Regions from separate parts of the Staphylococcus sp. SUC_1.2 genome, predicted to be linked through region 3. Evidence: riboswitches for the same ligand, from Rfam matches in the RefSeq annotation. Region 3 holds a riboswitch; each other region holds the start of a gene.
What was found. Region 3 has a riboswitch for FMN ahead of ribD (bifunctional diaminohydroxyphosphoribosylaminopyrimidine deaminase/5-amino-6-(5-phosphoribosylamino)uracil reductase RibD). Riboswitches for the same ligand answer to the same signal wherever they lie in the genome.
Positions count from the first base shown of each region.

Region 1 (8,217 bases), on a different contig from region 3:
GCTTTCCTTTCATATAGGTTGGCATTTGGTAACATAAGCTTTTACCACTCCCCGTAGGAAGAATACCTAGAGTATCTTTCTTATTAACTACACTTTCGATTATTTCTTTTTGACCAGGATTAAATGATGAGAATCCGAACCATTCTTTCAATTTTTCTTCAAGCAATCAATTCACCTCTTTCAATACCGACTATTAACAATTTAATTTGAAAATAAGTTAATCGATCAAATTCTTCTTTATATAATTTTAATCTTTGTCCTCTGTTTTGATCATAAAATGCTATAAATTCACTTGTTTGTGGGCCATTAACAAAGGTTTGGTATTCTGAAAAATATCCTTTTATAAATAATTCAAGAACGTGATCTTCGATTGTGTTAATTTTAACATTTTGGGTCACTGCAACCTCATCCATAGAAAGCCCTTTGAGTAATTGATGATACGTAATTGTCGTTTTATTTAACAAAGTCGGTAATATGATGGTTTGAGTTAATATAGGAAATTGTTTATCATTTTCTAATGCGAACATCATCTGCACTAAATTATTGAGTTCAAGTACAAATAACTTAGTTACAGGTATACCTTCTATTAATGAAACCTGCTGTCGCGTATACATAGGTTCTTCATAACCTTGTAGGTAATAATGGATTAAACAGTTGTTACTACATTTTTCATCAATAAAATGAAAGATTTGCTCGATTTCTTTTTCAAAATCATCAACTAAATTTTGTTCCAGTATTTTTGAATAGATTTGTTTCACTCTACTTTGAACAGTTATTTGTTGTGTAATTGGTATAAAGTTCAAGTGGTTGTTTTTAAAATGGGTTATAGTTTGTATTAGTAATTGAATACAACTAAAAGTTTGAATCATACTATCGTATGTATATCTTGGATGTATTGAAATGTCAGTATTTTGATTATCATAGGTATCTAAAAATCGCTCAAAAGACGGATATTTTAATTTAGGTAAACTATGATATAATGATAAAAGTTGTTGGGAACATGCATCAAAAAATGTTTGATGTGATTTTTTTCCATTCAAAATGTTATAAATACTTTTATTGGTTTTATAATCGAATGAATGATTTGATGCATATGTAATAATTGAATGCATTAATGAATCCTCACTTTATATAACTAATAGAATAGTAAATAAATTAATCGAAGTGTTATTAAACATTTGTTATACTAGTGTAGCATTTTTATCAAAGGAGGCGAAGAATTTGGCAAAGTATACAATCGTTGATATGGATACATGTATTGCTTGTGGAGCATGTGGTGCTGCCGCACCTGACATTTACGATTATGACGACGAAGGTATTGCTTTCGTAATCCTTGATGATAATCAAGGTACTGCAGAAGTACCAGAAGAATTATATGAAGATATGGAAGATGCACTTGAAGGTTGTCCAACTGATTCAATTAAGATTGAAGAAGAACCATTTGATGGTGATGCTCTTAAATTTGAATAGTCACTTATTATGAGTGAATCAATAATGAAACCTCCTAATGTTGAATAATAAGTTCAACATTAGGAGGTTTTTTATGATAATACGCGTTTTAATCTTCTGTATAAAAGCGCAAATATAATTGAAATCACGATACCTTTTATAATATTGAAAGGTATAACACCTGATAAAATGATAATTTTTAGATTATTAAAGACATCACCTAAATTAAAAATCATTCCATATAATGGAAGTAAAACAAAGTAATTCAGTATACTAAGTACGATAGTCATCACTATAGTACCTATTGCTAGCCCCACAACCAATGAACGTGGTGTATCTCCCTGACGCTTAGTTACATAATAAGCGGATAACAAGAAACTAACACCTGCTAAAAAATTGGCAACTGGACCAACCGGATCTCCCATATTGAATAAAAAATTAAGTATATTTTTGATAAGTGCTACTAAAATACCAGCAACGGGACCTAAAAGAAATGTTGCTAATAAAGTTGGAACATCACTAAAGTCTAATGTTAAGTATGGTGGTAAAAAAGGTAGCGGAAATTTAATGAATGTTAAAATAAACGCTATGGCACTTAACATGCTAATAGTGATAAGACGTTTGTTTTGTTGCATATTTAATTTTCTCCTTCCATTCATCTTACATAGAATAGGAGATAATTTTGCACAACAAAAAAACCTCCATCTTCTTCCATCCAGACTATACTGTCGGCTTCAGATTTCCACTGAATCAGCCACTTCAAAGAAGCGGGTCGCAGGCTTAATTTACTGCCGGTTGGGAATTGCACCCTACCCCGAAGATGAATTATATAATTGATTAATTTAATTTTTATATTACCTTATATGAAAGCATTGCGCAATAATGGTGCTTAGACTTATTTAAAAAAGAGCAATACACCATTCTTAAGTTGATGATGTTTGCTCTTAGTTAAAATAAACATATTAATAGGCATATTAATTTTTAGGCTTTGGTAACTTAATTATGAATGTTGTACCTTTGTTTACTTTACTTTCAACTTTAATAGTACCACCATGTTCTTCGATTATCATTTTACAGATAAATAGTCCTAAACCAGTTCCCTGTTTACCTCTAGTTCTTGAAGCCTCTACTTTATAAAATCTGTCGAATACGAGTTCAAGATGCTCTGGAGATATGCCACTACCAGTATCTTTAATGTACAACGTTTGATAGGAATCATCCGTAGTTGTTGTAATTGATATTGAATCACCTGGTTGAGTATAACGTGTGGCATTGTCAATTAAATTTGTTAGAACTTGGTCTATGCGATCGGCATCGTATTCCCACAATTCATCATCGATGTTTGGTTCTAATGACATATTCAATTCTAAATCCTCAGCCTGTTGTCTATATTTCATTTGCATTTTAGATAGTAAAGGTTTAATAGGTTGTTTTTCTTTATTAACAGTTAAACCCTCTGCATCCATGCGAGCCACATTTAATAATTCATTTACTAATCGATTTAAACGTTTCGTTTCATCTAATACAATTGATAAAGAATCTCGAATTTCTTCTGGTTCAGTGACAATACCATCTACAATTGATTCAGTGTAACCTTGTAATAACGAAATAGGTGTACGTAATTCATGTGAAACATTGGCAATGAAATCTTTCTTCATCTGATCTAAATTATGTTCATTAGTCATATCTCTTATAATGACTACAATTCCACTACGGCCATCTTGTTGAATTCTCTCTACATAACTCATGATAATGACGTAATATTTATTGTTAATCTCATATTCTTGGAATTCGGTGTCTTTTGAAACAAATGTAGCTTCAATTTGCTTTTCAATTTCTTTATATACAGTTTTGTCTATTGATTTAATAATATCGTCAGCCATTTTATTTGAAAGAATAACTTCCCTCTTATCATTTAGACCCAATACACCTTCAATCATAGAATTAATCAAACTATCTCTTATATTTTTTTGAGTTGAAAGTGCCTCTATATTCTCTTGTATTTCAGAACTCATATTATTAAACGTATGTGATAATTCGCCTATCTCATCTTTAGTTGAGACACTTGTCTGTTTTGAATAATCACCTTTAGAAATATTAATAGCTTGAGTTCTAAGTTGTCGTAAAGGTTTAGTAATTCTATTTGATAAAAAGAATGCAAATACTGTTGAAACAGCGATAAATATAATGGCGGTGATTAAAATGATAATGGTAATTGCATTATTAGTATCTTCAATAGACTTTAAATCTTGATAAATGAATACTGCACTATATTTTGAATTTGCATTTTCTTGAGCTTTCATAGGATAGCCTAACAAAATATAAGAATGGGAATTACCATTATTACTTATTGTTATATTTTGAGTGGTAGACTTTCCTTGAGAAAAGACGCGTTGGAATTGCGAATTCTTGTGTATCTCTTCAAGCATTTTGTCTTTAGTATTGCTATTTGAACTTTTAATACTTGAAGACTTATTAGCCATTATAATAACGCCACCTGATCCATCTATTAATTGTTGGCTGTGTTCTATGGCTAAAGTTTTATTATCAGCTTGTTCAACTAAGTGGCTGATTCTAGACGCATCTTCTCTTATAGCATTTTCAGTTTGTTGTGTGTAGTAGTATTGTATAAAAGTAATTAATGCCGCACTTAATAAAATTAAAACTGTCGTTACTATAAAAAGTATAGTTAACCACAGTTTTATTACCACACTATTTAGTCGGTTCGTCATTAGACTTTACCTCGAATTTGTAACCAACACCCCAAACAGTTTGAATCATATGTGCAGCATCTTCTGATACACGATTTAGTTTCTCACGCAGGCGTTTAACATGAGTGTCTACTGTTCTTAAATCACCATAAAATTCATAATGCCATACTTCTTTTAAAAGTTGTTCACGATCAAACACTTTATTAGGTGTCTTAGCTAAATAAATAAGTAATTCGTACTCTTTAGGAGTTAAATTAACTTGTTGGTTATCTGCTAATACACGATGCGCATCATTATCAATAATTAAATGATTAAATTCAATAACATCTCTTGCATGAGGTTCACTTTGTTCAGGTTTAGAAGATTGCGTTCTACGTAATAATGCTTTTACTCTTAAAACAACCTCTCTTGGTGAGAATGGTTTGACGATATAATCATCTGCACCAGACTCAAATCCTTCTACCCTATTCGTTTCTTCGCCTTTAGCTGTAAGCATAATAATAGGTGTGTCTTTATGTTCACGTAACTTGGATGCTACTTCAATACCATCCATTTCTGGTAACATCAAGTCTAAAAGTATGCACGCATAGTCATTTTCTATAGCAAGATTATAAGCTTCTTTGCCATTACTTGCTTCATGAATCGTAAACGATTCTCTCTTTAGGTATAGTTTTAATAATCTTCTGATTCTATCCTCATCGTCTACAATTAATATTTCATTTGTCATTTTGTTTATACCTCCTACACATGCTCAATACACTCATTATTATAGCATACAGCATGATTGAAAGCTTTACTTTAAAGTTAACTTTGTGAAAAAAATAGCAAGAGAAATTAATATCATTTAATTTCTCTTGCTATTGTAAAATATACTTCATTTATTTTCCATTTTCTGCCATATGTCTTAGTACTTTAACTTCATGAGGTGTCAGTACTCTGCCCTCACCTGCATTTAATCCTTTAAGGTTCAAGTTGCCGAACTCAATTCTTGTTAATTTATCAACTTGATGTCCAAAATGCTCGAACATACGACGAACTTGTCGATTTCGTCCTTCACTAATAGTGATTTCTACAAGTGTAATATTTTTATCTTTATCTTGCTTTTTTACTTTGACTTGAGCTGGTTGCGTAAAACCATCTTCAAGTTCAATCCCATTTTCTAAAGCTTTAACTTCTTCTCTCATGAGGTAACCTTTTAATTTAGCCACATATTTTTTTTGAATATGATATCTTGGGTGAGTCATTAAGTTTGTAAATTCACCATCATTAGTAAGTAACAATAATCCTGATGTATCATAGTCTAATCTACCAACAGGATAAATTCTTGTCTCTAAATCTTTAAAGTAGTCAGTAACTACAGTTCGTCCTCTATCGTCAGACACACTTGTAATAACTTGAGTTGGTTTATAGAACAAAATATACATTTTGTCTTCTTGTTCAATTTTAATTCCTTCAACCTCAACTGTATCAGAACTTTTTACTTTAGTACCTAATTCAGTAACGGTTTGCCCATTAACTTTAACTTTGCCTTCGGTAATTAAAGTTTCAGCTTTTCTTCGTGATGTGTATCCACTATTAGCAATTCGTTTTTGAAGCCTTTCTAATTCTTTACTCATTTTGTATCTCCTTTTTGATTCACTAAATTACTAAAGAAATCATCCATTTCTTCTTCATCTTCTTCAGTTGTTGGTAAATCCTCAATTTTTTCTATTCCAAATACATTTAAAAACAAATCCGTTGTTTGTAAAGCATGACTACGAGAATTTTCTACATCTTTAGCTTCAATTAATCCACGTGCAATTAATGTTCTAACTGCACCATCAGAATTAATTCCTCTAATTAATTCTATGTCACTACGACTCAATGGCTGATTATATGCAATAATTGATAATGTTTCCATTGCGGCTTGAGATAATTTCATATTAGATTTTTGTTCAATTAATTGTTCAATATAAGGTGAAGCTTCTTTTTTTGAAGTTAAAATATATGTTGAACCAAATTTTTGAATTATTAAACCACTAGAGGTGTATGATGAAATTAATTCAGATAGTTTAGCTTGATTAATCTCGAGAATTTCTAATAACTGTTTTTCGTCAAGCCCTTCATCCCCAGCTGTGTATAGTAATGATTCTATGATTCCGTGTTTATCCAATATTAAAATTCACTCCTCTAATGATACGTATATCATCAAAACTTCTAACCTGTTCAATGTTGATTACTCCTGATTTAGACATTTCCAATATAGCTAAAAAGTGAGTAACCACCTGTTCTATTGGCTCGCTAAAAGTAAATAAACTGAAGAAGTTAAAAGATGTATGATGCCTTAATTGTGTCGTTACCTTTTCAGTAGCTTGTTGAATAGTGAAGCTTTCTTTAATTATTTCAACTGTCTTAGGCTTATTAAGAGCTAATCTGCTTTTAACACGTTGATAAGCAACAATTAAATCCGTTAAATCTAAGGTTTGGCATTCATCCCATGTGACGTTTTTCTCAAGATGGGATAAGTCAGTTGGGTGTTTAGTAAAATAGTGCTCTCGCTCTTCTTTTTTCTCAGTTAACAATTGTGTGTATTCTTTATAATTTTGATATTCAATTAATCGACCTACCAAATCTTCACGTGGATCTTCTTCAAGATTATCGTCTACATCATGTTGAGGGAGTAATAATTTACTTTTTATCATTAATAGCTCTGAAGCCATAACTAAATATTCACTAGCTACATTAATTTCTAGTTGCTTCATAGCGTGGACATATTGCATATATTGTTCTGTTAATGATTTCATTGGTATATCATAAATATCAATTTCATATTTTTGAATTAAGTGGAGTAGCAAATCTAACGGGCCATTAAAGGCATCTAATTTTACTTCATACATATTAATCGTCCTCATTTTGAATCTCTATCGTGCATAATTTACTAAAATATTATAGCATGAATAATACAAACATTAAATTAAGGATGAGATGGATTGGACAGAGCCTTAATCGATTTTTATTATTATTTTCACAAACAGCAACATTATTTCTTATGTCATGATATTTTGGAAGAAGCATGGAAATCAAATATAAATTTTTCTAAAAAGGATGGCATAGTGAGTTTAATTTTATTTTCAACTGCTATGTATCATTATAGAAGAGGTAATACAAAAGGTGCACTTGTAACTTTGAAAAAGTCATTGAGCACGTTTGAAAAAGCAAGGGATAAAGCGTTGTTGCAACTTAATGAGCAAGATTATAAAATATTAATTTTAAGTCAAATTAAATCCATTGAAGATTCAAAATCATTTAAACCTGTATACATACCGGTAAATAATGTTTTTGAAAAACAGATTATTAATACTTATCCAGATTACAAATTTACAACACTTTCAACTCAAGATGAATATATAGTTAATCATCATAAAAATCGAGATAGAAGTGATGTAATCAGTGCAAGACATCAAGCGATGATTAAAAAACAAAATATTAGGAGTGGAAAAGATTTAAAATAAAATGTAGTGTAGCTCTACTTACATTAATTATAAAATATCTTTTGGAAACTTTTATGAAAGTACTCTTAATCCACTCCCAATTTAAGAGTATTTATTTGTGTACTAGGCTCTTGGATGAAATTGGTTATACATCTGTCTGATTTGAGTTTTAGAAACATGTGTATATAACTGAGTGGTAGAAATATCAGAATGACCTAACATCTCCTGAACTGCTCGTAAATCTGCGCCATTTTCTAGTAAATGTGTAGCAAACGAGTGTCTTAATGTGTGTGGGGTCAAAGTTTTATTAATATTCGCTCTTAAACCATATTGTTTAATTAGCTTCCATATACCTTGACGTGTCAAAGGTCGACCATGCAAGTTCAAAAACAGTACATTCGTTACCGTTTTTTTAAGTAATTGAGATCTAACATTATTGATATAAGTATCTAAATATTCAATGACAGTGTCACCTAATGGAATGATTCTCTCTTTGTTCCCTTTACCGAAAACTTTAACAAATCCCATAATTAAGTTGACATCATCTATCTCGATTTGTATTAATTCAGTAACACGCATGCCTGTTG
Region 1 covers NZ_JANJPM010000018.1:40,794-49,010, reverse strand. Annotated here, with positions in the region: gene NR218_RS07635 (RecQ family ATP-dependent DNA helicase) at 1-166, opposite strand, end outside; gene NR218_RS07630 (helix-turn-helix domain-containing protein) at 159-1,112, opposite strand; gene NR218_RS07625 (ferredoxin) at 1,222-1,470, shown strand; gene NR218_RS07620 (ECF transporter S component) at 1,542-2,084, opposite strand; FMN riboswitch at 2,149-2,275, opposite strand; gene NR218_RS07615 (ATP-binding protein) at 2,424-4,181, opposite strand; gene NR218_RS07610 (response regulator) at 4,162-4,887, opposite strand; gene NR218_RS07605 (pseudouridine synthase) at 5,039-5,776, opposite strand; gene scpB (SMC-Scp complex subunit ScpB) at 5,773-6,312, opposite strand; gene NR218_RS07595 (segregation and condensation protein A) at 6,305-7,036, opposite strand; gene NR218_RS07590 (DUF309 domain-containing protein) at 7,130-7,651, shown strand; gene xerD (site-specific tyrosine recombinase XerD) at 7,754-8,217, opposite strand, start outside.
Region 1: linked by a shared signal. The riboswitch ahead of NR218_RS07620 (ECF transporter S component) and the one ahead of ribD (bifunctional diaminohydroxyphosphoribosylaminopyrimidine deaminase/5-amino-6-(5-phosphoribosylamino)uracil reductase RibD) in region 3 are both predicted to bind FMN.

Region 2 (8,217 bases), on a different contig from region 3:
AGAGGGTCTTATTTTTTCTAACGGATTAAATGGCCCTAAAGCAAGATTAAAACTTTTAATTGGTTTAAGTAACCATATGAATCATAAGGAATTGAAAGAATACTTTGAAACTTAAAAAAGAGAGAAACAATGATGATGCACTCATTGTTTCTCTCTTTTAATTAAAATAAATGAAATTTAACTTTCTAGTGGAGTTTGTTTTTTTCTTAAAATACTTTGAGCGATAATGCCACCATGATATTTACCGTTTTCAATGAAAATTGAATTATTATCATTACCAGCTGCTATAACACCAGCAATATAACAGTTTTCCACATTTGTTTCATACGTTTCTTTATTATAAATTGGAGCTGTTCCAAATTCATTAGTATGAATATCTATACCAATAGATTGTAAAAACTCATAGTCTGGATGATAACCAATCATTGCAAAAACAAAGTCATTTGGTATTGTTACTGTTTCACCATTTTTTTCATAAGTTACTGAATGTTGAGTGATTTCAGTAACATTTGCATCAAATTCCATATCGATTTTTTCATGGTTAACTAAAGATTCAAAGTTTGGCAAAATCCAAGGTTTAATTGCTGCTGAATATCGATCTCCACGATACAATACAGTCACATTTGCCCCAGCCTTTTCCAATTCCAAAGCTGCATCTACTGCAGAATTCTTACCTCCAATAACCACGACATCTTGATTGAAGTATGGATGTGCTTCTTTAAAGTAATGTTTAACCTTAGATAAATCCGCACCTTTAACATCTAAAGTATTATGTTGACCATAATAACCAGTCGCAACTGTTAAAAATTTACATTCATACACGTCTTTAGTTGTTGTAATTGTAAATTTATTTCCAATTTTTTTAACTGTTAATACTTCCTCAAAAGGATGTACATTCAACTGATGAAATCTTACTACTTCTCTATAATAGACAAGTGCTTGGTTACGACGAGGTTTACTTTCCTCTACAATAAATGGCACATCTCCAATACTTAATTTATCGCTAGAAGAGAAAAAAGTTTGATGCGTAGGATAATGATAAATGGCATCTACAATGTTACCTTTTTCAATTACTAGTGTTTCTATGCCTTTTTTCTTTTGCTCAATTGCTGCACTTAAACCACATGGGCCTCCACCAATAATAATACTTTCAATTGTTTGCATGTTTAATGGCCTCCTTTAATCACTAACATATTATATCAGTTTACAGATATATTTCTAAATAAAAATATTTACATTGTTATTTACTTATCTTCAAATGAACATAAAAAAGATACACCATTTTAGGTGTACCTTTTTTAATACATTCAGATATTATTGAGGAATAACTAATTTTTGACCATTTACAATATTATTACTAGTTAAGCCGTTAGCTCGTTTTAATTTATTTACATTTTCAACTGTACCTTCACCATAGTATTGAATTGCAATACGATATAAATTATCATTACCAGATACTACGTGAGTTTGTTGGCCAGCACTATTACTTGATTGTGTGCTATTTTGAGTTGATTGAGAATTTGAGTTATTGTCTGAACTTGATGAATTGTTATATACATTTGATTTATTGTTATCATTTTCAGATGTTGCACTTTCAGTAGAATTTTTATCATTATTATTGTTTGATGTACTGTTTTCTGTTGTAGCTACTTCATTTGACTCATTACTATCTTTTTTAGTGCTATTATCTGATTCGCTTGATTTATCTTCTTTTGTTGCTACTTTTTCATTTGATTGGTCTTTTTCATTTGTAGCTTTGTCTTTAGCGTTATCTTTGTTCTCAGTTTGTTCTGTTTTATTATCTGCAGTGTTATTGTTTTTTTCTTTATGGTCATTGTTAAGATACATGCCAATAAAAATAGCTAGAGCAGCTAAAATAAGTAATAAAGCTATGAGTGGAAGTAAAATTCCCATTAAACCACGTTTTTTATTACCGTTATGTGCTTGGAAACCATCATTATCTTCGTATTCACGATGTTTATCAGCATCATGATGATTTAGATTGTTATGTTCATCATGTTGTTTATGTTTAGAAGCGGCAGCACCAGCAGCACCTGCTCCAGCTGTGCCAGCACCAACTGCAGCAGCTTTTTTGCCTTTATTACCTTTTTTTCTGTGATGTTTATTATCTAGTTCATTATTATCTTCGCTGTTATGTTGAACGCTTCTATTTTCATTATCTCTATAATTTTCATCATCATGACGATTATTTTTACGTTTTTTATTACGTGATGCTTTTGCTCCAACAGCTCCTGTAGCAGCAGCTCCTCCAGCAATTGTTGCGTCTTTTCCGATTTTTGAATGATGAGCTTCATGTCTATCGTTATCTTGATCAAAATCACGATGACGACGATGATCACTATTCATTCTATCATCACTATTATCATCATTTTCATAACTATCGTCCTCAAGACGATGATTAGAATGACGATTATGTTCATCATAACGCTCATCTACATCGGAACGTTGATTATTCTCATCATTCTCGTGATTATGATGAGAATTATTATCGTTATGTACTTTGTCAAATGTCTCCTCATCATAACGGTCATCTAATGAACCTTCTTCATAATCATTAACCTGATCATTAAATTTTTTGTTACGACTAGAAGATTGGTTTCTTCTTCTTTGTCGTCTTTGTGCATTTCTTGGTGGAAACTGTTGATCGGTTTCATTGTTAAAATTGTCTATTTCATCGTTAGTTTCATTATTTACACGATCGAATTGATCGTTTGAATCTATCGATTGTCGATTTTTTTCAAAATCATCCTTAAAATTATCTCTAGACATAGTCAACATCCTCTCTTTTTCTTATTTTAATTGTCACATTATTTATACCCAAGTAATGCATAAATATGTATCATTTTTAAATTTCTTATAAATCACTATGTAATTTAATTATATCCTGTATAAAATATTTTAGTAAAGTAAAGTCACTAAACTCTAAATAAATTTTTAATTTTTTCATTGAAAGTAAATTGTCTTTTAACTTTTTTTCTGTTGTAACACTCAATTTTACTTAAATCTGAATCATTGTCACAACATTCATTAGGTTGATTAGGAGATTCTCCAAAAAATTCCAATAAAAATTTTCTTCTACATTGATCTATACGAGTATAACCTATAATTCTTTGATAACCAGCTTGTTTACGTATATATGAGGTTTTAAAAATGTGTTTCAATTCTTTAAATGTATAATTTTGGTGTAATACTGTTAAAATTTCTTCTTTATTAGGTGGAAGGAATGCGCCTAGCTCAAAAGTTTCGACATCTTCTGTTACGATAGCATCATTAAATAGTAACGTCTCTAGAATATAAGCATCGTCTGGTTGATATAGACTAATCGCTTGACTTTGTTTTCCATCTCTCCCAGCTCTTCCAATTTCTTGTAAATAATTTGAAGGACTAGATGATAAATGAAAATGAATCACAGTCCGAATGTCTTTTTTATTAACCCCCATTCCAAAAGCACTAGTAGCTACAATAACTGGAATAAAATTATTAATAAATTGATTTTGAACAGTTTGACGTTCTTGATAAGTTAAATCCCCATGATAAATACCAGTTAAATATCCATGTTGATAAATGAGTTTTGCGAGTTGTAAGCATATTTTCTTAGATGATACATAAATAATTGTGGGACCTGAAGATTCAATAAATTTCAATAACCATTCTATTTTTTCGTCGTCATCCTTGAAATTAAAATGTGATAACGAAATATTTTTACGATTCATAGTAGTTTGTATAGTGTTTAATTTAACTTTTAAAATATGTTCTAAATCACTTGTTAAATGTGGCGGTGCAGTAGCAGTTAATGCTAAAATAGTCGCTAATTTAAAATGATGAGTGATTTGACCGATAAGTGCGTAATGCGGTCTGAAATCATATCCCCATTCTGATAAGCAATGCGCTTCATCTAATACTACTAAACCAAATGGGATGTTTTTAATTAAATTGAAATGATGAGATTGAAGAATAAATTCAGGACTTAGAAATATAAAACGACTTTGATTTAATAAATTGATATTTTCCTTCTTTTCTTGTTCATCCATACCTGAATGAATACATACAACCTTTCGTTCACCTTGAGATTTAAGTTGTATCACTTGATCGTCCATTAAAGAAATTAGCGGTGAAATAATAAGAGTAGGTTTTTGTTGCATATAAGTTGGAAATTGGTAACACAGACTTTTCCCACTACCTGTTGGCAAAACACCAAGTGTATGATTGCCTTGTAACACACTTTCTATAACTTCTTTCTGACCTGGGTGAAAACTTTCATGTCCAAACCATTGTTTAAGATTGTTCTCTAACATTGATTTCACCTCTTTCTATCCCAACAATCATGAGTTTAATTTCAAAGTATGATAAATGGTCAAACTCTTGTTTATATATTTTTAATCTTTCTCCTTTATGCTCTGTATAGTATTGAGTAAATTGAAAAACATCTTTTTTCTCTACGTAATTTTCGTAATTTTTCTCATAGCCTTTAATAAATAATTCTAAAATATGATCTTCTATTGTATTGAGTTTAACATTCTGTGCAATTGCAATTTCATTTAAACTCAAACCTTGATGAAGATATTGTTGAGTAATAGATGTTTTATTTAATAATGATGAAAGAATAATACATTCAGACAATATAGGATAACGTTGTTTATTTTCAATTTCACTTCCTAAGGTGACTAAATTATTCAATTCTAATGTATATAATTTTGAAATAGAAATATTCTCAATCAAACTTACCTGTTGTCTTGTATACATAGGCTCATCATAACCATGCAAATAATAATGAAGGTAGCACTTATTATTATTATTTAAACTGATTGCTTGAAATAAATCAGTCACTTCATTTTCAAAATCTTTTATTAAATCATTTTTAATAATAGTTCCATAAATCTTTTTAACTTTATTTTGAATAATAACTTGTTGGTTCATTGGTACGAATTTAAGTTGATGATGGAGATATTGAGATATCGTCTGAATTAATAATTGAATACATTTAAAAGTATTATTAAGACTGTCATAAGTGAACCGAGGATGCACCTTGATATTTAATTCTTTTATATCATTTTTATTCAAAAGTCGTTCAAATGTCTGATATTTTAATTTAGGTAAACTATGATATAATGATAAAAGTTGTTGAGAGCTCGCATCAAAAAACGTTTGATGTGACTTTTTTCCACTTAAAATATTATATATACTTTTATTAGTTTTATAATTGAATGAGTGATGTTTAACATAACTAATCATTTCTTGCATGAGTGAACTCCTCTTTTATAGAACTTTTATATCTAGAATATAATAAAATTATTTATTATGACTAGTGTAGCATTTTTATCAAAGGAGGCGAATAAAATGGCAAAGTACACAATCGTTGATATGGATACATGTATTGCTTGTGGTGCTTGTGGCGCTGCTGCACCAGATATTTACGATTATGATGACGAAGGTATTGCTTTCGTAATCCTTGACGATAATCAAGGTACTGCAGAAGTACCAGAAGAATTATATGAAGATATGGAAGATGCTCTTGAAGGCTGTCCAACTGATTCAATTAAAATTGAAGAAGAGCCTTTTGATGGAGATGCCTTAAAATTTGAATAAATCTGTAAATAAAATTGTATTACCATAATTATAATATAAAACCTCCAATGATTCCTACTTAGAAGTCATCGGAGGTTTTAATTTTATTTCAATACTTTTTTTAAACGGCGATATAGCAAGATAAAAATGATCGATATGACACATCCTTTAATAATATTAAAAGGAATAATACCAGATAAAATGATTACTTTTAAATTAGTAAACACATCACCAAGATTAAATATCATACCATATAAAGGTAGTAAGACAAAATAATTTAAAATACTTAAAACGATAGTCATTGCAATAGTACCGGCAACTAATCCTATAATTAGTGAACGACGAGATGAATATTGTTTACGATGACTAACAAAATAAGCTGTTAGTAAAAAACTAGCTCCAGCTAAAAAATTTGCCACAGGCCCAACAGGATCGCCAATATTAAATAAGAAATTTAATATATTTTTAATTAATGCTACAAGAAGACCAGATAAAGGACCAAAAATAAAAGTAGCTAATAAAGTCGGTACATCACTAAAATCTAATGTTAAGTATGGAGGCAAAAATGGTAACGGAAATTTCAAAAATGTTAATATGAATGCAATTGCACTCAACATACTTATGGTAATTAAACGTTTATTTTGTTGCATATTCAGTTTTCTCCTTCCATTCATCTTACTAAGAATTGGAGGATACGTTTACACAACAAAAAACCTCCACCTTCTCCCATCCAGACTATACTGTCGGCTTCAGATTTACACTGAATCAGCCACTTTTATTGAAGCGGGTCGCAGGCTCAAATTACTGCCGGTTGGGAATTACACCCTACCCCGAAGATGAATTATTGAATTTATCATTTAAAATTTATATTACACGAATAAATCTTTCATTGCAATGTGTCTGTTTATTTATAAAAATGAGAGATATGTTTCATCAGTTTCATCGACTGATTTTAAATTAATATGACATGAAATATTATATTTAAAAAACTATAGATATAAAAATGCTCTTCAAAGTTTTATCTTTAACTTTGAAGAACATAATCTCAAAAAATTTGGATATTTAATCCTATTTTGTTGAAAGTTAATTATTTAGAATCTATAGAAGGTTTAGGTAATTTAATAATAAAGGTTGTGCCTTTATTCACTGTACTTTCTACAGAAATAATTCCGCCATGCTCTTGAATAATCATCTTACTAATAAATAATCCTAAACCAGTTCCTTGTTTACCCCTAGTTCTAGAAGCTTCTACTTTATAAAAACGATCAAATACATGATCAAGATGTTCAAGAGCAATACCGCTACCTGTGTCGTTTATATTTAAAATTTGATACTGACTATCTTTATTAGCAGTAATCGTAATTGAATCTCCAGGGTGTGTATAGCGTGTTGCATTATCAATTAAGTTTGTGAGTACTTGATCAATTCGATCAGCATCGTAATTCCATAAATCATCTTCATTAATATTTGGTAACAAGTCTATGTTTAGTTCTAAATCTTGTGCTTGTTGACGGTATTTAAGTTGTATTTTGCGTAATAATGGCATTATGGGCTGTATTTCTTTATTAATGGTTAATCCTTCCGCATCCATTCTTGCAACATTTAAAAGCTCGTTGACAAGGCGATTAAGTCGTTTTGTTTCATCTAATACAATTGATAGTGATTCTTTGATTTCGTTAGGTTCTGTTACAATGCCATCAACTATCGATTCAGTATAACCTTGTAATAACGAAATCGGTGTACGGAGTTCATGGGATACGTTTGCGATAAAATCTTTTTTCATTTGATCAAGATTATGTTCATTTGTCATATCTCTTATGATGATTACAATTCCACTACGACCATCTTGTTGAATACGATCAATATAACTCATTATAAATACATAATACTTAGAGTTTATTGCATATTCATTAAACTCTGTGCCTTTTGAATGAAAAGTGGCATTAATTTGATTTTTAATTTCTGAATAAATAGATTCATCAATTGTCGGTAGTATTTGGTCTGCCATTTTGTTAGATAAAATAATTTCACTTTTATCATTTAAACCCACTACACCTTCAATCATAGAATTAAATAAACGATCACGAATATTTTTTTGAGTAGATAAAGCTTCAATGTGTTCTTGAATTTTATGACTCATATTATTAAAAGTATAAGAAAGTTCACCAATTTCATCTTTTGTATTTACTGTTGTTTTTTGAGAGTAATCTCCATTTGATACATTGATTGCCTGTGTACTTAATTTTCTAAGTGGTTTAGTGATACGATTAGATAAAAAGAACGCAAAAATCGTTGAAACAATAAAAAATACAATAGCAGTAATTAAAATAATAATGGTAATTGCATTATTAGTATCTTCAATTGTTTTTAAATCTTGATATATAAATACGCCACTAAACTTAGCATGTTTACGATCTTGAGATTGCATCGGGTATCCTAAAAGAATATAAGAATGAGAGGCCCCTTTTTCACTTATTGTGACATTTTGTGTGGCAGATTTCCCTGTATTAAATACTTTATTAAAGTTGTCGTTGTTTTGAATTTCTTTTAACATTCTTTTTTTAATCAGATTATAAGATTTTTCTGCTGACATATTTTTATTAGACATAATAATAACGCCACCTGTACCAT
Region 2 covers NZ_JANJPM010000001.1:3,075-11,291, forward strand. Annotated here, with positions in the region: gene NR218_RS00015 (asparaginase) at 1-115, shown strand, start outside; gene ypdA (bacillithiol disulfide reductase YpdA) at 178-1,164, opposite strand; gene ebpS (elastin-binding protein EbpS) at 1,315-2,790, opposite strand; gene NR218_RS00030 (RecQ family ATP-dependent DNA helicase) at 2,937-4,316, opposite strand; gene NR218_RS00035 (helix-turn-helix domain-containing protein) at 4,297-5,262, opposite strand; gene NR218_RS00040 (ferredoxin) at 5,359-5,607, shown strand; gene NR218_RS00045 (ECF transporter S component) at 5,691-6,236, opposite strand; FMN riboswitch at 6,301-6,428, opposite strand; gene NR218_RS00050 (ATP-binding protein) at 6,674-8,217, opposite strand, start outside.
Region 2: linked by a shared signal. The riboswitch ahead of NR218_RS00045 (ECF transporter S component) and the one ahead of ribD (bifunctional diaminohydroxyphosphoribosylaminopyrimidine deaminase/5-amino-6-(5-phosphoribosylamino)uracil reductase RibD) in region 3 are both predicted to bind FMN.

Region 3 (8,217 bases):
TGCTAGACAAGGATATCACTTTACCGTTTATGTTCCATATGGCAATGACTGGTTTGCTTATTTCATGCGTCGCCTGGCTGAGAGACCTCAAAATCTTTCCCTTGCCTATCAAGAATTTATTTCAACAGAAGCACTAAAAAAAATTGGCTTAGTTAGTGGACTAGCTTTAGGAACACTTACATTAGTATCTAGTATTGTGAAATTACTAAAACGTTGAAATACAGAGCGTCTCGATAATCCTTAAAATTATCGAGACGCTCTACATTAATTAAAACTGTTTAAGTAAGTTTGCCATTTCAATTGCACTTACTGCCGCTTCTGCACCTTTATTACCTGCTTTCGTACCCGCTCTTTCAACTGCTTGTTCAATACTTTCAGTTGTTAAAACACCGAAAATAACTGGTGTATTCGTAACATCATTTGCTTTTGATACGCCTTTAGCAACTTCATTACAAACATAGTCATAATGAGATGTTGCACCTCTAATGACACAACCTAAAGTAATCACTGCATCATAATCATTTTTTTGCGCTAATTTTTTAGCAACAAGTGGAATTTCAAATGCACCTGGTACATACGCAACATCAATGTTATCTTCATCTACACCATGTCTTACTAATGTATCTTTCGCTCCATCTAATAAACGATTGGTAATAAAATCATTAAATCTACTCACTACTATTGCAACTTTTAAATTTGTACCGACTAATTTACCTTCAAAATTCATTCTAAATTCCTCCTAAATAAGATGTCCCATTTTCAATTTTTTTGTTTCCATATAATGATGATTATGTTCCGTTTCTGGCACAATAATTTCTGTACGATCTGCAACTTTTATACCATAATCTTCCAAGCCTTCAAATTTCTTAGGATTATTACTTAATAAATTAACTTGTTGAACATTAAAATATTTAAGAATTTGAGCAGCTATATGATAATCTCTTAAGTCTTCATCAAAACCTAATGCTAAGTTTGCAGTAACCGTATCATGTCCTTGCTCAATTAATTCATAAGCTTTTAGTTTATTCATTAAACCAATGCCTCTACCCTCTTGTGGTAAATAAATAATTAATCCACCATGATCATTTATATATTTCATTGATGCTTCTAATTGAGCGCCACAATCACATCGTTGACTGTGGAAAATATCACCTGTTAAACAAGCAGAATGTAGTCTTACATTTTCAGTTGTACGTGGTTCTCCTTTGCCAAGTACAACAATATCTTCATGTGTATATTGAGATTGAAAACCATACATTTTAAAATCACCAATATCCGTTGGCATTTTTACAGTTGCTTTAAGTTCAATACCTTCGCTTTCTTGTTTGCGACGATAATTAATTAAACTTTCAATTGTAATCATTTTTAATTGATGACGCTCTTTAAATTGTTGTAATTCATTACCTTTTGCCATCGTACCATCGTCATTCATTATCTCACATATAACTCCAGCAGGTGCAGCACCAGTTAATTTAGCTAAATCTACAGCAGCCTCCGTATGTCCTGGTCTAACTAATACACCTTTTTCTTTAGACACTAAAGGAAATAAATGTCCTGGTTTATGGAAACTTTCTGGTTTAGAATCAGGATTAATTAACGCTTTCGCTGTTGCTGTACGATCAAATGCACTAATTCCTGTAGTAGTAGAGATATGATCGATACTTACAGTGAAATTTGTACCGTATTCATCTGTATTACCATCAACCATAGTTTTAAGATTTAGACGTTCAGCAATCTGTGAACTTATAGGAGCACAAATTAATCCACGCGCTTCTTTGGCCATATAATTAATGGTATCATCTTTCATCCATTGAGTGACTGCAATTAAGTCACCTTCATTTTCACGATCTTCATCATCTACTACAATAATACTATCGCCATTTCTTAATGCTTCTAACGCTTCTTCAATGCTATCGAATTTCATTTAAGCCCCTCCTAAAAACCATATGCTTTTAATTTATCAACTGATAAATCAGATTTATTTTTACCAACTATACTTTCAACATATTTAAATAATACATCTGTTTCAAGATGAACTTCATCGCCCATTTTTTTATTAGAAAGAATCGTTGAACGTCTTGTTTCAGGAATAAGATGGATATCAAAACTATGTTGATGCAAGTCAAAAATTGTTAAACTTACGCCATCAACAGTAATAGAACCTTGCTTAACCATTTGGTTGATGACCGAGTCCGATGCCTTAATAGATACAATGCGTGAATTAGGCGTTTCTCTGATATTTATAATTGTTCCTTTTGCATCTACATGACCTAATACAAAATGTCCTCCGAAACGTCCACTACCTGACATTGCACGTTCAAGATTGACTTCATCATTTTCTTTAATATTAGCTAAATAGGTTTTATTTTCAGTACCTTTAATCACTTGGACAGAAAATTGATTTTGTTTAAAATCAATGACTGTTAAACACGCACCATTTACGCTTATAGAATCACCAATATGCATATCTTCTATAATTTTTTGACATGAAATATCTAATGTCCTTACGGATTGTTGAGTGCGAATACGCTTTACAGTACCTATTTCTTCAACGATACCTGTAAACATTTATCTTCACTTCTTTCGCAATGTCATTTTAATATTTTGTTGAATAGACTCGGTAGAAATCACTTCAAATTGTGCCGCATTAGCTAAATCAATGACATTATCAGTTTGATAAAATTGATTTTTTCCAATACCGCCTATTATTTTCGGGGCATAATAAATAATAAGATGGTCTAAATAATTAGATTGGAGAAATTCTGAAGTTATATGAGGTCCAGCTTCTACTAATAATCTGCCAACACCTCTTTGATATATATCAGTTAAAATAGATTTTAAATTACATGTTTCTAAATATATTATTTTTATATGATGACTTGGACTTTTTAGTTCATGATTTTCAGTATAAATCCAAATTTCACTTAATTGATCGTGAAATATCTGTTTTGAATAATCAATTTGACCTCGCTTAGATAGTATGATTCTTATTGGATGTTTACCATCTTGAATACGTGTTGTATATTGTGGATTATCCGCTTCAAGCGTTCCATTACCAGTTAATACTGCATCATGAGTATGTCTTAAACGATATACATCTTGTTTTACAGCTTTATTCGTAATCCACTGACTTTGTCCACTATCAGTCGCTTGTTTACCATCTAACGAAGTCGAGACTTTTACTGTAATTTCAGGGATTTTATGTTGTTTTGCTTTGAAGAAATCTTCATACAAAGCAAAAGCTTCTTCTGAATATTGATATTCAACTTCAATACCTGCCTTTTCAAGAATGATATCTCCCTCAGAAGATAACGTCGTATCTTTTACAGCATAAATCACTTTACTAAGCCCATGTTCAATAATTTTATTCACACAAGGTGGTGTTGACCCATAATGTGTACAGGGTTCAAGAGAAATATAAATGGTGCCGCCTTTTGCTTTATCTTGTGCCATATCTAAAGCCTGAACTTCCGCATGTTTCTCTCCTTGCTTTAAATGTGCACCTAATCCCACAATACGCCCATCCTTCACAACAACTGAGCCAACAGGAGGATTAACTCCAGTTTGTCCCTTCACCATTTGTGCTAATTGAATTGCATATTTCATAAATTCACTCAATTTATCACCTCTAAAAAAACCCCATACCTGTTTCACAGGCATAGGGCATGTATATACTTAAATAAGCGTACTACAATTTTTATATTGTGCATGCTTATACATCATTCAGTAATGATGTGATTGATTCTTTCTCCCATCCAGACTTTTACTGTCGGCTCTAGAGTCTCACTAGATCAGCCACTTAATAAATTAAGATTAAGTGGGTCGCAGGCTTAATTACTGCCGGTTGGGAATTACACCCTGCCCCGAAAGAATACGTATGAAATTGTGATTAAATTTGAGTCATCGTAGTTTAGTACTACATATATCATCTTACATTTATTTTTGGAAAATTACAAATAAAGAATTTCAATTTGATTTTTAAATTTAACTCTTAAAGAGATATTTATTCATTATTGTGTAAAGCATTATACTGTATGATCAAATTCTTTTCGAATTTCATATAAATAATCCACTGCACTTACCGCTTGATTAACAATCATTTTTACTCCATTCCGCAATTTATTTACTCCATTAGTGATTTGTCCAATAGCAATCATATTATTTAAAGTACCATATCTTGGACTAATCACCTGATTTGTTTCTGGGATAATTTGTATTCCACCCATAGGATGGGCTTGAACAATTTGTCGATTTTGAAGATTTAAGATAAATTGATCATCTTCATCTAAATCTTTTAAATGTGTTTTAGAACCTGTTGCATTAATAATAATATGATGTGGATACCATTGTTCATCATTTTTAAATTTTAAATTAAATAATCCATTTTTATGTACCACATTTTCTAAATCCTTTCTAATCACTAATGAACCATCTTTTATTAATTGCTTGATGAGTTTTGCAGTTCTTGGAGGCATAGGGTTTGAGTTAAGTTGAATAATTTTAGTGAAACGTTTATCGAATTCAATTTGATCTTGACGACTAAAACTATTCCAAATCCAATTTAAATTTTCTTTGACATTCTCTATTAATGTTTGGAATATACCTATCTCATCTGGATGTTCTAAATCATAATTTAAATCTTTAATCGTATCTCCTGTTCGGCGGTGAACCAATTTCTGTAAATCAATACCATTTAAATCACACTCTTCTTTAAATAAATCGAATGCTTTCTCTAATGGCACATTTCCAAAGTACTTATTTTTAATATCATTAAATTTAGATTTTGTTAAACATTGAAACTCAATTTTTTTCATGTTTCCTCTTACGCTAGGCAATTGAGCAGAACGACTCGTCATTGTGATAGGTAGTTTAGGATGATGAAACGCTACATAACGCACTACATCTAAACTAGCTAATCCTGTTCCAATAATAGCAATATCATCAGATTCTTGTACATCATCTAAAGTATTATATGTAGGGTAAGGAGTTTGAATATAACCTTTTATACCTTTTAAATAATAAGGATCGTGATATGATAAAGTACCTATAGTTAAAAATATGTAATCATATACTTGACAATGCTTCATATCTTTAGACGTACAGACATAATATTTCAATGTGGTTTCATCTATATTTGAATTAATGAAGACTTCTTGTACTGGTTGTTTAATGACTGTAAGGTTATCATATAATGTCTCATAATTTGATAAGTATGATTTCATATAATGGCCAAAAACAAATCTTGGTAAATACTTTGGATTTTTAAACGTAAAATCAGATTGTGTTTGATACCATTTCCAAAACTCTTCATCATCATCTAAATTTAAACTCATCTTTTTAGTGGGTAAGTTAATTAATAATTGACTACTATCATTTTGAAAAGGAACACCCTGTCCCATATTAAATTCATTATCGTAGACATCGACTTTTAATTGCTTAAAGTCTTTATGTTTAACGAGTTGTCTAAGTACACTTACACCTGCTGTACCCATGCCTATAATTGCTACTCGCATATTTAACATCATCCTTTTATATATTTGTATTATGTTGAATATTATCATATTATACCAATACGATTCTCGACTTCAAAATGTTTCACTATTAACACGATGATCCATTTCAAAACATAAATAATCATGTGTAACTATGTTAAAATTTAGATATTGAGGTGACTAAACAATGAAATTTTTATTAAAAACATTAATTGTTTTTATCATTGGATTTACTTGGGCTTCAAGAAAAAACAAAGCTGAATAAATAAAAAAACCAACATCATCTAATTAAAGATAATGTTGGTTTTTATTTTGATTATTGATGTTTTTGATCATCTTTATAAACATATAGCTTGAAGTATTTACCTTCTGTTTTCATTTCTTTATAGAAATCAGCAATAATTTCCGCATTACTTTCAGCCCATTTAATATCAGTCGCATATTGATGTTCACCAGGATTCATAGGATTCCATCTCATGCTATATAATGTATTTTGATCATCGTGAGATAGGAAGTGTTTATGAATAAAGTCTGCGCCACCTTTAATTGCTTTCTCTGGTGTATCCCAACCATGTTTTTTCGCATATTCAGCACCTGTTTTGATTGGATCTTCATCTAAAGCTCCAACGCCATAAAAATTATAATATTTTTTACCATCAATATTTACACCATTCGCAAGTTCACTTTTTACTGAACCTGTTTCTAATAATGCATGAGAAATTAAATAGACTTCATTAACATGTTTTTCTTTTGCAGCATTTACAAAAGCATCAGTATGTTTCAATAATGTAGGTCGATCGAACAACATACGTTTGATACGATTTTTATCAATACCTTGATATTTAGATAAATCTAAAAATTGATATTTTTGTTTATCATCATCGATAAATTTACTACTATCCATTGCACCTTTAATTTCACTTGCTGATGCATCTCTCCATGCATTATTGTTTTTATTCGATACTTGTTGACTTGTATAGTTATCTATTTGTTTTGCAGCAGCTTTATCAAGCGTGACGTTCACATGTTGAACTTTCTCTACTTCATTTACTTTTTTGAAAAATATCTGATCAGAAATCATTGAGAAAAAAATGAAGCCAGCTGCTACTAAAATAATAAGTAACCCTATTAGGCCTATAATAGAACCTTTTCTGTGCTTTGTCATATTCACACCTCTTAGGTTAATGTTGTAATTTCATTTATAGAAAAGTCATCTATGATAATAAATTCTAACATTTTTAATTCTCATAAACAATTTTATAATTATAATGTTACATATTCATAAAATAAAAGTAACAAAATTGAAATTTAATAAAAAATAAAAAGTAATGAAATACTCAACATTTCATTACTCAATGATTTTTATCTATTAAATAAATATAGTTATTTGTAGTAAGGTTAACATATTTAATTATTCGTTATTTCTTTTATAATCCATCATAATAAAACTGACAGCTTGCGATCTATTCTTATAATAATATTGATTTAAATCAATTGTCCCTTCAATATCACCATCACGATACATCATTTCATTTGTAAAATTATTTATCATTACAAATTCAGAACGATCTCTAATGACGTCTAAATCATCATGTCTTGCAAAAAAGTGCTCAAGATTTAAATGTGCGTAATCCAACTTCATACCTCCTATATTTTATTGTACAAATGTCGAATATTAATCTTACAAACTTGTTAAAGCCATATATCATCCAATCCAACGATTCTATGTTTACTATTTAACACCTATTTATTAAATTAAGCAAATGAAAATTCACGATACCTCATGTAGAATTTATACATCCGGAAATATTGTTTATGTACATAACTAAGGAGAAAGAATAACTATTTCAGATTTTAGTTCATTACACATAAAATATCATAAAATGATTCATCATTTGTTAAGACAATACCGTATCACTTATAATTATGATGAATTTTATCAATTATTATTAATAAAATTGTGGGAAATCTCCAAAATTTATAACCCATCTTCTTCTGTATCTTTATCCTCTTTTATTTATCAGCGATTAAAGTTTTATCTTATTGATCTTTTTAGAAAGGAGCAATTGAAGATTGACTGCTTAGATATTGCAGCGTTAAATCATTCTTTAACTTATACATTGAAAGATGAATCTTTTTTTAATGATTTCAAATATATTTTAAATTCAAATGAATATCAATGGCTGATATATTATCTTCGTGGATACAAACAATATGAAATCGCTAAAAAGATGAATGTCTCAGACACTACAATTAAAAAATATAAATCTTTTGCCCGTATCAAACTTCAGCAATATTATTTAGAAGGTGATTGGCATGTTACCTCATAATACTTTCGATTTGTTATACATTCAAACTTTAGAAGGTTCCACAATTCAGACTAAATGTTGTTTTAAAACATATGATATGATTCTACCCTTTCATATTAAAAAGATTGTCATATACTATCTAGAACAATTTAATAAATCATATACACAACAACTTAAATTAGCTAAACGCTTATTATCTATCAATAAACTAGTTCCTATTTATATTTCTAAAGACGTCATTTTATTTCCAATCAAACATCAACGTGCACCCATACAAATATATTTTAATGCGCAACGTATTATTGGATTAACGTCTTCTCAAAATAAAACCATTATTACCTTTGATAATTCAGCTCAATGCGTAGTGGATGAGCCTTACATTTTAGTTTATAAAAAATGGCAAGAAAGTATTCTAT
Region 3 covers NZ_JANJPM010000023.1:11,677-19,893, forward strand. Annotated here, with positions in the region: gene NR218_RS08735 (proline dehydrogenase family protein) at 1-217, shown strand, start outside; gene ribE (6,7-dimethyl-8-ribityllumazine synthase) at 269-727, opposite strand; gene NR218_RS08745 (bifunctional 3,4-dihydroxy-2-butanone-4-phosphate synthase/GTP cyclohydrolase II) at 740-1,924, opposite strand; gene ribE (riboflavin synthase) at 1,936-2,568, opposite strand; gene ribD (bifunctional diaminohydroxyphosphoribosylaminopyrimidine deaminase/5-amino-6-(5-phosphoribosylamino)uracil reductase RibD) at 2,575-3,618, opposite strand; FMN riboswitch at 3,740-3,875, opposite strand; gene NR218_RS08760 (FAD/NAD(P)-binding protein) at 4,026-5,513, opposite strand; gene NR218_RS08765 (N-acetylglucosaminidase) at 5,809-6,657, opposite strand; gene NR218_RS08770 (hypothetical protein) at 6,904-7,128, opposite strand; gene NR218_RS08775 (sigma-70 family RNA polymerase sigma factor) at 7,337-7,822, shown strand; gene NR218_RS08780 (competence protein ComK) at 7,809-8,217, shown strand, end outside.